Regions from separate parts of the Silvibacterium dinghuense genome, predicted to be linked through region 1. Evidence: riboswitches for the same ligand, from Rfam matches in the RefSeq annotation. Region 1 holds a riboswitch; each other region holds the start of a gene.

Evidence for each region. A riboswitch is a leader RNA that binds a small molecule or an ion and turns the genes downstream of it on or off. The one in region 1 is predicted to bind cobalamin.
Region 2: another riboswitch for cobalamin. It lies ahead of ESZ00_RS13365 (ribonucleoside-diphosphate reductase subunit alpha); the one in region 1 lies ahead of metE (5-methyltetrahydropteroyltriglutamate--homocysteine S-methyltransferase).
Region 3: another riboswitch for cobalamin. It lies ahead of cobU (bifunctional adenosylcobinamide kinase/adenosylcobinamide-phosphate guanylyltransferase); the one in region 1 lies ahead of metE (5-methyltetrahydropteroyltriglutamate--homocysteine S-methyltransferase).

What each region holds. Positions count from the first base shown of each region.
Region 1 is NZ_SDMK01000001.1:583,758-586,980, forward strand. Features, by position in the region: gene ESZ00_RS02195 (PAS domain S-box protein) at 1-678, shown strand, start outside; gene ESZ00_RS02200 (response regulator) at 697-1,077, shown strand; gene ESZ00_RS02205 (Hpt domain-containing protein) at 1,094-1,435, shown strand; cobalamin riboswitch at 1,464-1,666, shown strand; gene metE (5-methyltetrahydropteroyltriglutamate--homocysteine S-methyltransferase) at 1,808-3,223, shown strand, end outside.
Region 2 is NZ_SDMK01000002.1:996,310-999,532, reverse strand. Features, by position in the region: gene ESZ00_RS13370 (alpha/beta hydrolase-fold protein) at 1-1,410, shown strand, start outside; cobalamin riboswitch at 1,515-1,707, shown strand; gene ESZ00_RS13365 (ribonucleoside-diphosphate reductase subunit alpha) at 1,811-3,223, shown strand, end outside.
Region 3 is NZ_SDMK01000001.1:1,874,230-1,877,452, forward strand. Features, by position in the region: gene ESZ00_RS07340 (TonB-dependent receptor) at 1-984, opposite strand, end outside; cobalamin riboswitch at 996-1,171, opposite strand; gene cobU (bifunctional adenosylcobinamide kinase/adenosylcobinamide-phosphate guanylyltransferase) at 1,233-1,787, opposite strand; cobalamin riboswitch at 1,919-2,089, opposite strand; tRNA gene ESZ00_RS07350 (tRNA-Ser) at 2,201-2,290, opposite strand; gene bglX (beta-glucosidase BglX) at 2,360-3,223, opposite strand, start outside.

The sequences.
Region 1 (3,223 bases):
CATCGCTTCCCGCTCTCCGCCATCCTGCTCGGCCTCTCGCATCAGCCGCATAACGGCTTCGAAACCATGGAAGCCCTCAAGAGCGATGCTGAAACCGCCACCATCCCCATCGTGGTTCTCAGCCTGCTTTCCCTTACGGATAAACCCCTCGCGGCTCGCACTGCGGACTCCTGGCTGCAGCGCCCGGTCGAAGAGGCCTCGCTGCTCGCCGAATTAAGGAGAGTGCTCAAAAACACGCAGAACAGTACCTCCGTTCTTCTGGTGGAAGATGATGAAGACCTGGCGAAGGTGATGACGACCACCCTCGAGCGCGCCGGTTTCTCTATCCGGCATGCAGCCACGGTAGGCCGAGCCATCGCGCTCTGCGAACAGAGTGCACCGGACCTCATCATTCTCGACCTGGCGCTGCCTGATGGCCACGGCCTGGAGTTGGTGCGCTGGCTCCGTCTCCATCCCCTGATGCGCCGGCTGCCGCTGGTGGTATATTCTGCGCGAGAAGTACCCGCTGAAGAGCAGACAGAACTGCGCCTGGGACAAACAGAGTTTCTCACCAAGGCGAAAGTGCAACCACAGGAAGTGGAAGAGCTGGTGGTCGCCATGCTTCACGACTCCGGCCGCGATGCCATGACCATGGAGCTTCCCTTCTCGAATGAGACCGCCGAAACGGCGGAACAATAAAAGATCAGAGCAACGACCATGTCCAGGCGCATTCTCATCATCGATGACGACGACGATATCCGCGAGGTAGCCGGCCTCACGCTCGAGATGATCGGAGGCTGGACCGTGCTGACGGCCAACTCGGGAAGCAATGGCATTGAGCGCGCCCGCCAGGAAAAACCGGATGCCATCCTGCTCGACGTGATGATGCCCGGCATGGATGGACCGACAACATTCCAGGAGATGCAGAAGATTCCCGAGATCGCGCAGATCCCGGTTATTCTGCTCACCGCGAAGGTCCAGGGAGCGGATCAGAAGCGTTTCGCTTCGCTCGGCGTCGCGGCCATCCTGCTCAAGCCTTTCGATCCGATGACGCTCGTCCAGCAGATATCCGACGCGCTTGGGTGGAGCGCGGAATGAACACCGTGAGTCCGCGATGACGGACCCGACAGCGCAAGAAAAAATAGCACAGGCGCTGCGAGGGATCTGGATCAGCAGCCGCGCGACGCTCGAAGAGCGCATCTCCGTGCTGACGCAGGCCGGGCAGGCACTCGCCGCCGGCACTTTGGATGATTCCCTGCGCCAGCAGGCGGAATCCGCCGCGCACAAACTGGCCGGAGTGCTGGGCACTTTTGGCATGCCGCGCGGCAGCGCACTGGCATCGCAACTCGAGCAGGCTCTCGGCAACGAGAAGTCGAACGATAGGCACGCCGAAGTACAGCAGTGGCTCGTTGAATTGCGCGAAGAGATGGCCGCGCAGGACCGGCGCTGCGCCTGACCTTCTCCGAACGATGACACACAACCCTGTACACTGGTTTTGAGCAGGTCAGGGCTCTTTGCGAGCTCTGCGAAATGGGAAGCCGGTGTGAATCCGGCACTGTCCCGCAGCGGTATGGGGAACGAAACGTGGCACGGCGAAGAGCCAACGCACTGTCCTTTCACGGATGGGAAGCGGCCATGGAGTAGGCGGCCCTCAAGTCCGAACACCAGCCTGCCGCCACCACCACGGAGGCGCTGGTAGCTGACCGTGGGTGCGCTTGAGGTTTGCCGTTCTCGTGGACTGGACCGGCCGCCACTGCTCATGCCTGCGTCTTCGCGCAGGTAAAGCCTGCGCACGGGTGGTTCTTTCGCAACAGGAGAGAACCGACACATGCATTCTGCGACACCCTTATCTTCCGTTTCCGTCACCACCGCGAATCTGGGCTTTCCACGCATCGGCCGCCATCGCGAACTCAAGGCCGCACTGGAAAAATTCTGGACCGGCGCCATCGATGCAGAGCAGCTTCTCCAGACCGCAGGCTCACTGCGCCACGAGCACTGGCGCGTGCAACGCAAAGCCGGCATCGACGTCATTCCGACAAACGACTTCTCGCTTTACGACCAGGTACTTGATGCGCTGGTCCTGATTGGAGCAACGCCCGAGCGCTTCGGCAGCGGCGAAGTCACGCTCGAGCGCTATTTCGCGACGGCCCGCAACAGCTCCACGCAACCCGTGATGGAGATGACCAAGTGGTTTGACACGAACTATCACTACCTCGTACCCGAGTGGTCCGAAGGTCTCGCGTTTACGCCGAACACACGGCGGCTGCTCGCCGAAATAGCCGAAGCCCGCGCGCTGGGCATCGATCCCCGGCCCGTGCTGCTCGGCCCTGTCACGCTGCTTGCTCTCGGCAAGGGCGTCAACGGCTTCGATCCGCTGCAGCTGGTCGATCGCATCACCACTGTGTATCTCTCCATCCTCGATACACTCGCGGCCAACAATGTTTCCTGGGTCCAGATCGATGAGCCGCTGCTGATCACCGATCTCACTCCCACACTTGCCGAGGCTTATCGCAGCATCTACGCACGGTTGAGCAAGAGCCCGGTACGCCTGATGCTCACCACCTACTTCGGTGCGCTGGGCGATAATCTCCCCCTGGCCGTCAGCCTCGGCACCGCGGGGCTGCACATCGATCTGGTACGCGCACCCGAACAACTCCAGACGGTGCTCAACGCGCTGCATCCGGAACAGACACTCAGTCTCGGCTGCATCGACGGCCGCAACATCTGGCTCACCGATCTTTCGGCTGCTCGTTTGCAGATCGATGAGGCCGTCCGCGTCCTCGGCAAGGAGCGGGTCATCGCGGCACCGTCCTGCTCGCTGCTGCATGTGCCGCATGATCTGCGCGAGGAGACGGCTCTGCCGCCGCGCCTACTTCGCTGGCTGCGCTTTGCCGAGGAGAAGCTCCGCGACCTCTCCGCGCTGGCTCGCAACGAAACTTCGGTCCTCACGCAGAATCAAGCCGATCTTGCCGACCGCAAAGAAGCCGAGAGCACGACCAACGCCACGGTCCGCACTGCGCTCGCATCGCTTGGCGAGGCAGACTTCACGCGCCGTTCACCGTATCCTGCGCGAGCCGGAGCCCAGCGCAAACAACTGGGTCTGCCGCTCGTGCCCACCACGACCATCGGCTCCTTCCCGCAATCGGCCGAAGTGAGAAAGCATCGCGCCGCGTGGCGAAAGGGTATCGAGAGCACAGGTCAGTATGAGTCCTTCCTGCGCGAAGCCATTGCGGACTGCATTCGC
Region 2 (3,223 bases), on a different contig from region 1:
GCCGTCTTCAACGTCTACGAAGAGTTTCACCTCGAAAATGGCAAGACGCTCTGGCTGCCGCCGGACAAGGGCGAAGGACAACACTGGAATCACAAGCCAGGCAATCCTTACGACGCGCCGGTGAAGGTGCATTTTGATCCGAAGTCGAAGACTGTGCTGAAGCTGACGCTGGACAAGGTGATTCCTCCCATCGAGGGCACGGACGAAGATCCGGCGGTGATGGCAGCAAAGGATCCTGGCGCGAAGTGGCTGAAGTACGAGCGATTCCGCAGTGAAAAGCTGAGTAAATTCTGGGGACGCGACGTCTACCTGGGCGCATGGGTGCTGCTGCCCGATGGCTTCGACGAGCATCCGGATGCGCACTATCCGCTGGTTGTCTATCAGGATCACTACCATGCGGGCTTCGGGCCGCTGCCGTGGGTGACGACGCCTCCTGACCCGAAGGCAAAGGGCGGTCCGCGCCGTGGAAGCGCGGGCTACCGCTTTTATCAGGACTGGACCTCGGGTCGGCTGCCGCGCGTGATCATGATCTACGTGCAGAACGCGAACCCATACTATGACGACTCGTACGTGGTGGACTCGGCGAATGTGGGCCCTTACGGCTCGGCGATCAACGAGGAGCTGATCCCGTTTATCGAGAAGAAGTATCGCGGCCTTGGGCAGGGATGGGCGCGCGCTACCTTCGGCGGCTCGACCGGCGGCTGGGAAGCTTTGGCGACGCAAGTCTTCTATCCGGATATGTACAACGGAACCTGGGCAGCGTGCCCTGACCCGGTGGACTTCCACGGCTATCAGAACATCGATCTCTACAACGATGCGAATGCCTTTGTCCGCAAGGGCGACTTCGGCGAGATTCCGATAGCGGCTGATCGCAAGCCGGATGGCTCGATCATCGCGAACACCGATGCTGAGTTCCGCTTCGAATATGTGCTGGGCACGCATGGGCGCTCCACCGAGCAGTGGAATATCTGGCAGGCGGTCTTTTCACCCCAGGGAGCAGATGGCTACCCGGCACAGGTGATCGATCCGCTGACGGGGGAGATCGACAAGCAGGTCGTCGAGTACTGGCATGAGCACTACGACCTGAACGCCTATATGCAGAAGAACTGGGCGACGCTGGGACCGAAGCTCGAGGGCAAGCTGCACCTCGCGGTCGGAGACGGCGACACCTATTTCCTGAACAACGCGGTGCATGATCTACAGAAGTCGCTCGAGGCGACGCGCAATCCGCACTCGGACGCCCAGTTTCAGTACGGGCCGGGTGAGCCGCATTGCTATACGGGCGGTCCGGCCGAGTACACGATGCAGGAAAACAATGCGAACTGGCCGCAGCGGGTGCTTCCGCAGATGGTCGATCACATGCTGAGAACGGCGCCCGAAGGAGCGGATGTAAAGAGCTGGCGTTACTGATTCGTTAATAGAGAGCGGCTACCGGTCACCCATGGTGGGGTTTTGCAGAGATTTGCAGAATATCCACAATGGGTGGTCTTGTTTGTGGCTGTCGACTCAACTTATAGTGGGTTTATTCCGATGGTTCCTTCTATGAGGAGGATGAAAAGGGAATCCGGTGAAACTCCGGAACTGCCCCGCAGCGGTTAGCAGGTACGAAAGCCACGAGGACACTGGGTCCCGTTCGGACCTCGGGAAGTCTGGCAAGTAGGTTCGAACCTGCATAGTCCGAAGACCTGCCAACGGAAATATACGTTCGCGCCTCCGAGGGGAGGCGAAGTAACGGTAACTGGCGCTGCTCCGCCCGGAGCGGCTGGTGCTGTTTCTTCGCATGCTTTCCGAGGCCCAGGAGACTCTCCCGATGGCCGCTACTACCGATCGCATTCCTGTACAGACGACCCTCTCCGATGTGACGCCGGGTTTTCCCGTGCCCGAAGAGACGGCGGTGATGCATGTGCGCAAACGCAATGGATCACTCGAGCCGGTGGACGTAAACAAGATCGTGCGTGCGGTGCAGCGATGCGCTCACGGGCTGCAGCATGTGGATTCGATCCGCGTGGCTTCGAAGACGATCGGCGGCCTGTATGATGGCGCGACCACGCAGGAGCTGGACAAGATTTCGATCGACACGGCGGCTTCGCTGATCGCCGAAGAGCCGCAGTATTCGCGGCTGGCGGCACGCCTGCTGCTGGCGACCATCACGAAGGAGGTTTCGAATTTCAACCTCTACTCCTTCTCGCAGTCGATCAACTACGGGCACCATGAAGGTGTGGTCAGCAACGCCACGGCCGAGTTCGTGCATACCCACGCCCGCAAGCTGAATGACGCGATCGATGACAGCTTCTCCGATCGCTTCGAATACTTCGGCCTGCGCACAGTCTACGACCGCTACCTTCTGCGCGATCCGCTTTCGCGCCGCATCATCGAGACGCCGCAGCACTTCTTTCTGCGTGTAGCCTGCGGTCTGGCGCAGTCGCCGAATGAGGCCATCAACTTCTATCGGTTGATTGCGTCGCTCGACTACCTGCCATCCTCGCCGACGCTCTTCAACTCGGGCACCAAGCATGCGCAGATGTCTTCGTGCTATCTGCACGATTCGCCGCTCGACTCGCTCGACAGCATCTACGACACCTATAAGAATGTTGCACTGCTGTCGAAGTTCTCCGGCGGTATCGGGCTCGCATTCCACCGTGTGCGCTCCGAAGGATCGTTGATCCGCGCGACAAATGGCCTCTCAAACGGCATCGTGCCGTGGCTGCGCACGCTGGACAGCTCCGTGGCGGCGGTCAACCAGGGTGGCAAGCGCAAGGGCGCATGCTGCGTGTACCTGGAGCCGTGGCACGCGGACATCGAGCAGTTCCTCGAGTTGCGAGACAACACCGGCGACGTGGCGCGCCGTACCCACAATCTGAATCTGGCCAACTGGATCTCCGACCTCTTCATGCAACGCGTGGAGGCCGACGGTACCTGGTCGCTCTTCGATCCGAAGGACGTGCCGCAGTTGCCCGACCTTTATGGTGATGACTTCAAGGCTGCTTATGAGAAAGCCGAAGAGGAAAAGCTCTATCGCCGCCAGATCAAGGCTCGCGACCTGTATGCACGCATGATGCGCACGCTGGCCGAGACCGGCAATGGCTGGATGACCTTCAAGGACGCGACCAACCTGAAGTGCAACCAGACCGGCGAGCAGGGCAATGTGGTGCACCTCTCGAACCTGTGCACCGAGATCACCGAGGTGACCTCGAGCGACCAGACAGCGGTGTGCAACCTGGGC
Region 3 (3,223 bases), 1.3 Mb from region 1:
CGGCTGACCACCGGAGACGATGACATGGCGTACGGTAAAGCGAAGATCGTTGGCCCGGTTCGGCGTCCATCCGAAGTTACCGGCATAGGTAGCATTGTGGAACTCGCTGTTCGGGATGTTGTTGTCGGTGTCGATGCGCGCAAAGGCCGAGTAGAGATCGAAATGCTTATATGCCATGCCCGCGGTCACGTTGTTGCGATAGGTGCGGAAGTTGCCCGCCTCGCCGGCATAGGTGATGTAGGGTAGCTCCGTCGATCCGCACGGCGTGGTAAGACTGACGACACCGGCCAGCGCATCGGAGCCATAGAGCGCACTGTTCGGTTCGCGCAGCACTTCGATCGACTGGATGCCCGTGCTCGCGAGGTTGGCAAACTCCACCGCTCCACCGATAGCATCGGCCGGGATGCCGTCGATCAGCACCTTGTTCGCATCCGATGCGCCGCCGCGGATGTACAGCGCAGTCGTGCCGCCCATCTCGCCGGTCTGCGTCATCTGCAGTCCTGGCACCAGGCGAAGCGGGTCCTGCACCTCGGCAGCATAGCGAAAGTCCTCGGACGGCATCACCGTCACCGAGGTTCCGGTCTGCGCTTCCGGCGTCGGAGCACCCGTCGAAGTAACCGTCACCTGCTGCGTGAGCGTGGGCGTGGCGAGCGTAACGTTCAGCTCGCCGTCTCCGGACGCGGAGAGATATACGCTCTGACTGCCGGCAGCCTGAAAGGATGGAGCAGCGGCGCGAATGCTATAACGCCCCGCAGCCGGGATTGCGAAATGGTACGCGCCGGTGCGGTCACTGCGCGTGCTGGCGATCACATGCTCATTCTCGACGAGACTCACCGCGGCATCGGCAACCGCCGCGCCCAGCGGATCGACCACCGTGCCATGAAGCTCACCGAACTTCTGCGCCTGCAGAGTGGGGAACCATGACGGAGACAGGAAAAGTGCGAGAAAGCCACAGGTAGACAATCGACGTACAAAAACAGACATGTTCCCCCTCGGGTTCGTGCTGCAGCCGGGCCGGTCTCCTGACTCGCGCGTCATCGAGCAAGTGCTGCCTTCCGGGAGCCAGGCTCCAGTGGCGTTAGAACTTCCTGCACTTCTCTCTGCGCTCACAGTTACGGGGTAGTGGCGGATTTGCACCGCGCTTCCCGACACCCTGCTGGTGATGATGTTCCGTGAATACACTCCCTGCATCGAAACGGACCGCGACAGTCCATTTCGATCACAGGAAAACGCTAAGGCGCGGAAGCCGCCATACCCTTCAATGTGAGCGGCAGCCCCGCCACCATGAGGACCACATGATCAGCGAGGGCCGCGACACGCTGGTTGATCTCGCCCAGCAGATCGCGATAGCGCCGCCCCAGCTCGAAGGCCGGAACTACTCCGCTGCCCACTTCATTCGATACAAGGATCACAGAGCAGGGCGCTGCCTTCAATGCAGCACAAAGATCAGCAACAGCCTTCGACAGCCCGTCGGGATCGCCGCTGAAGGTGTCGAGCAGCTTGCCCGCATATAAGGTGAGGCAGTCGATAACCAGCAGATCACAATCCTGCACCGATCCAATCGTCTCAGCCAGCCGCAGCGGCTCTTCGATTGTCTTCCAGTGCCCGGGCCGCTCGGCTCGATGGCGTTCGATCTTGCGCCGCATCTCTTCGTCATCCCGCCGCTCGGCGGTGGCGAGAAACGTTACACGGTCAGCATGCGAGGCGAGTTCGAGCGCATAACGGCTCTTGCCGCTGCGCACCCCGCCCAGGACGAGGGTTACGCGCGAAGGTGCAGGTGTGAACATGCTCGGCTTTCCGGCGCTCGCCAGGGCGAACGCACAAAGGCAAAGCGGGAAGGAACGAGAAATCCGCTGCCACGTGATCCGGAAGGTGATCCCGTGCTCATGCTCTTCAACTCTCCCATCGAAGTTGAATCAGCCCGGACTGGCATCTGGCCGGTCTCCTGACTCACGCCTCACTGAAATCGAGCGGCCTTCCCAGAACTTCAGTCCCAGTGGCGCAAAATGCCGATCTCTCCGCGTTCACAGTTACGGGGTAGTGGCGGATTCGCACCGCCTTCCCGAACACCAGATGTCTTGAAAGATACCGTCCGGCTGCCGGAAGGTCAACGCCTGCAGCCGATGCAGGGGAACGTCTTCCTCCGCATGCACAGGAACTCTGGATTTTGAGTGGAAAACTGCAGAAAAGGATTAAAAGCTGGCGGAGGGAGAGGGATTCGAACCCCCGTTACCCTTACGGGTAAAGCGGTTTTCAAGACCGCCTGTTTCAACCACTCACACATCCCTCCGCGACGGGCGCGGACACGCTGCACTTATTGTAATGCAGCGCGTCCGCTGGAGCCCGACTGGCCCAAAGCCTACTTTTGCACCTCGAACTGCGCATGAAGAGCGGCCCGGGAGTCGTCTCCGGCCCACACATCGTAGATCGAGGGATCGAAGGTCCAGCCATGCGTGGCCGCACTCCAGTAGGCGAGCTGATCGCGGTCAAGGGCGAAGTGGACGGTCTTCGTCTCTCCGGGTTTGAGGCTCACACGCTCGAAGCCCTTCAGCTCCCGCACCGGACGCGAAGCAAGCCCATAGCGCTGATGCGTATAGAGCTGCACCACCTCGTCCCCGGCCACAGCGCCTGTATTTGTCACATCGACAGATACATTTACGGTATCGGCCGGGGTAACGGCAGAGCGATCGAGCTTCAGGTTGGAGAAGGCGAACGTCGTGTAGCTGAGGCCGTAGCCGAAAGGATAGAGCGGCGTGCTCTCCTCATCCCAGTAGCGGATACCGCTGTCTTCGGGGTCCTGCGTGGTGTTGTGAGCGTAGGGCTGAGGCACCTGCCCTACATCGCGCGGCCAGGTGATGGGCAGCTTGCCACCCGGAACGGCATCGCCGAAGAGCAGGTCCGCAATGGCATTGCCGCCCTGCGTGCCCGGATACCAGGCCTCGAGAATCGCCGGCACGTGCGCGGAGGCCCAGCGCAGATCGAGCGGACGGCCATTGAGCATCACCAGAACGACGGGCTTACCAGCAGCCGCGACTGCTTCGAGCAACTGCTCTTCCTCGCCAGGCAGCGCCAGCGACTCGCGCGAAGCACGCTCACCGCTCATGTTCTGCGCCTCACCGAGCACCAGGACAACGATGTCCGACTCGCGGGCCGCGCGGACCGCGTTATCGAGATGCTGCTTTGCCTCGGAGGCCGGCCATTCTGGCTCCGGCTTGACACCGAA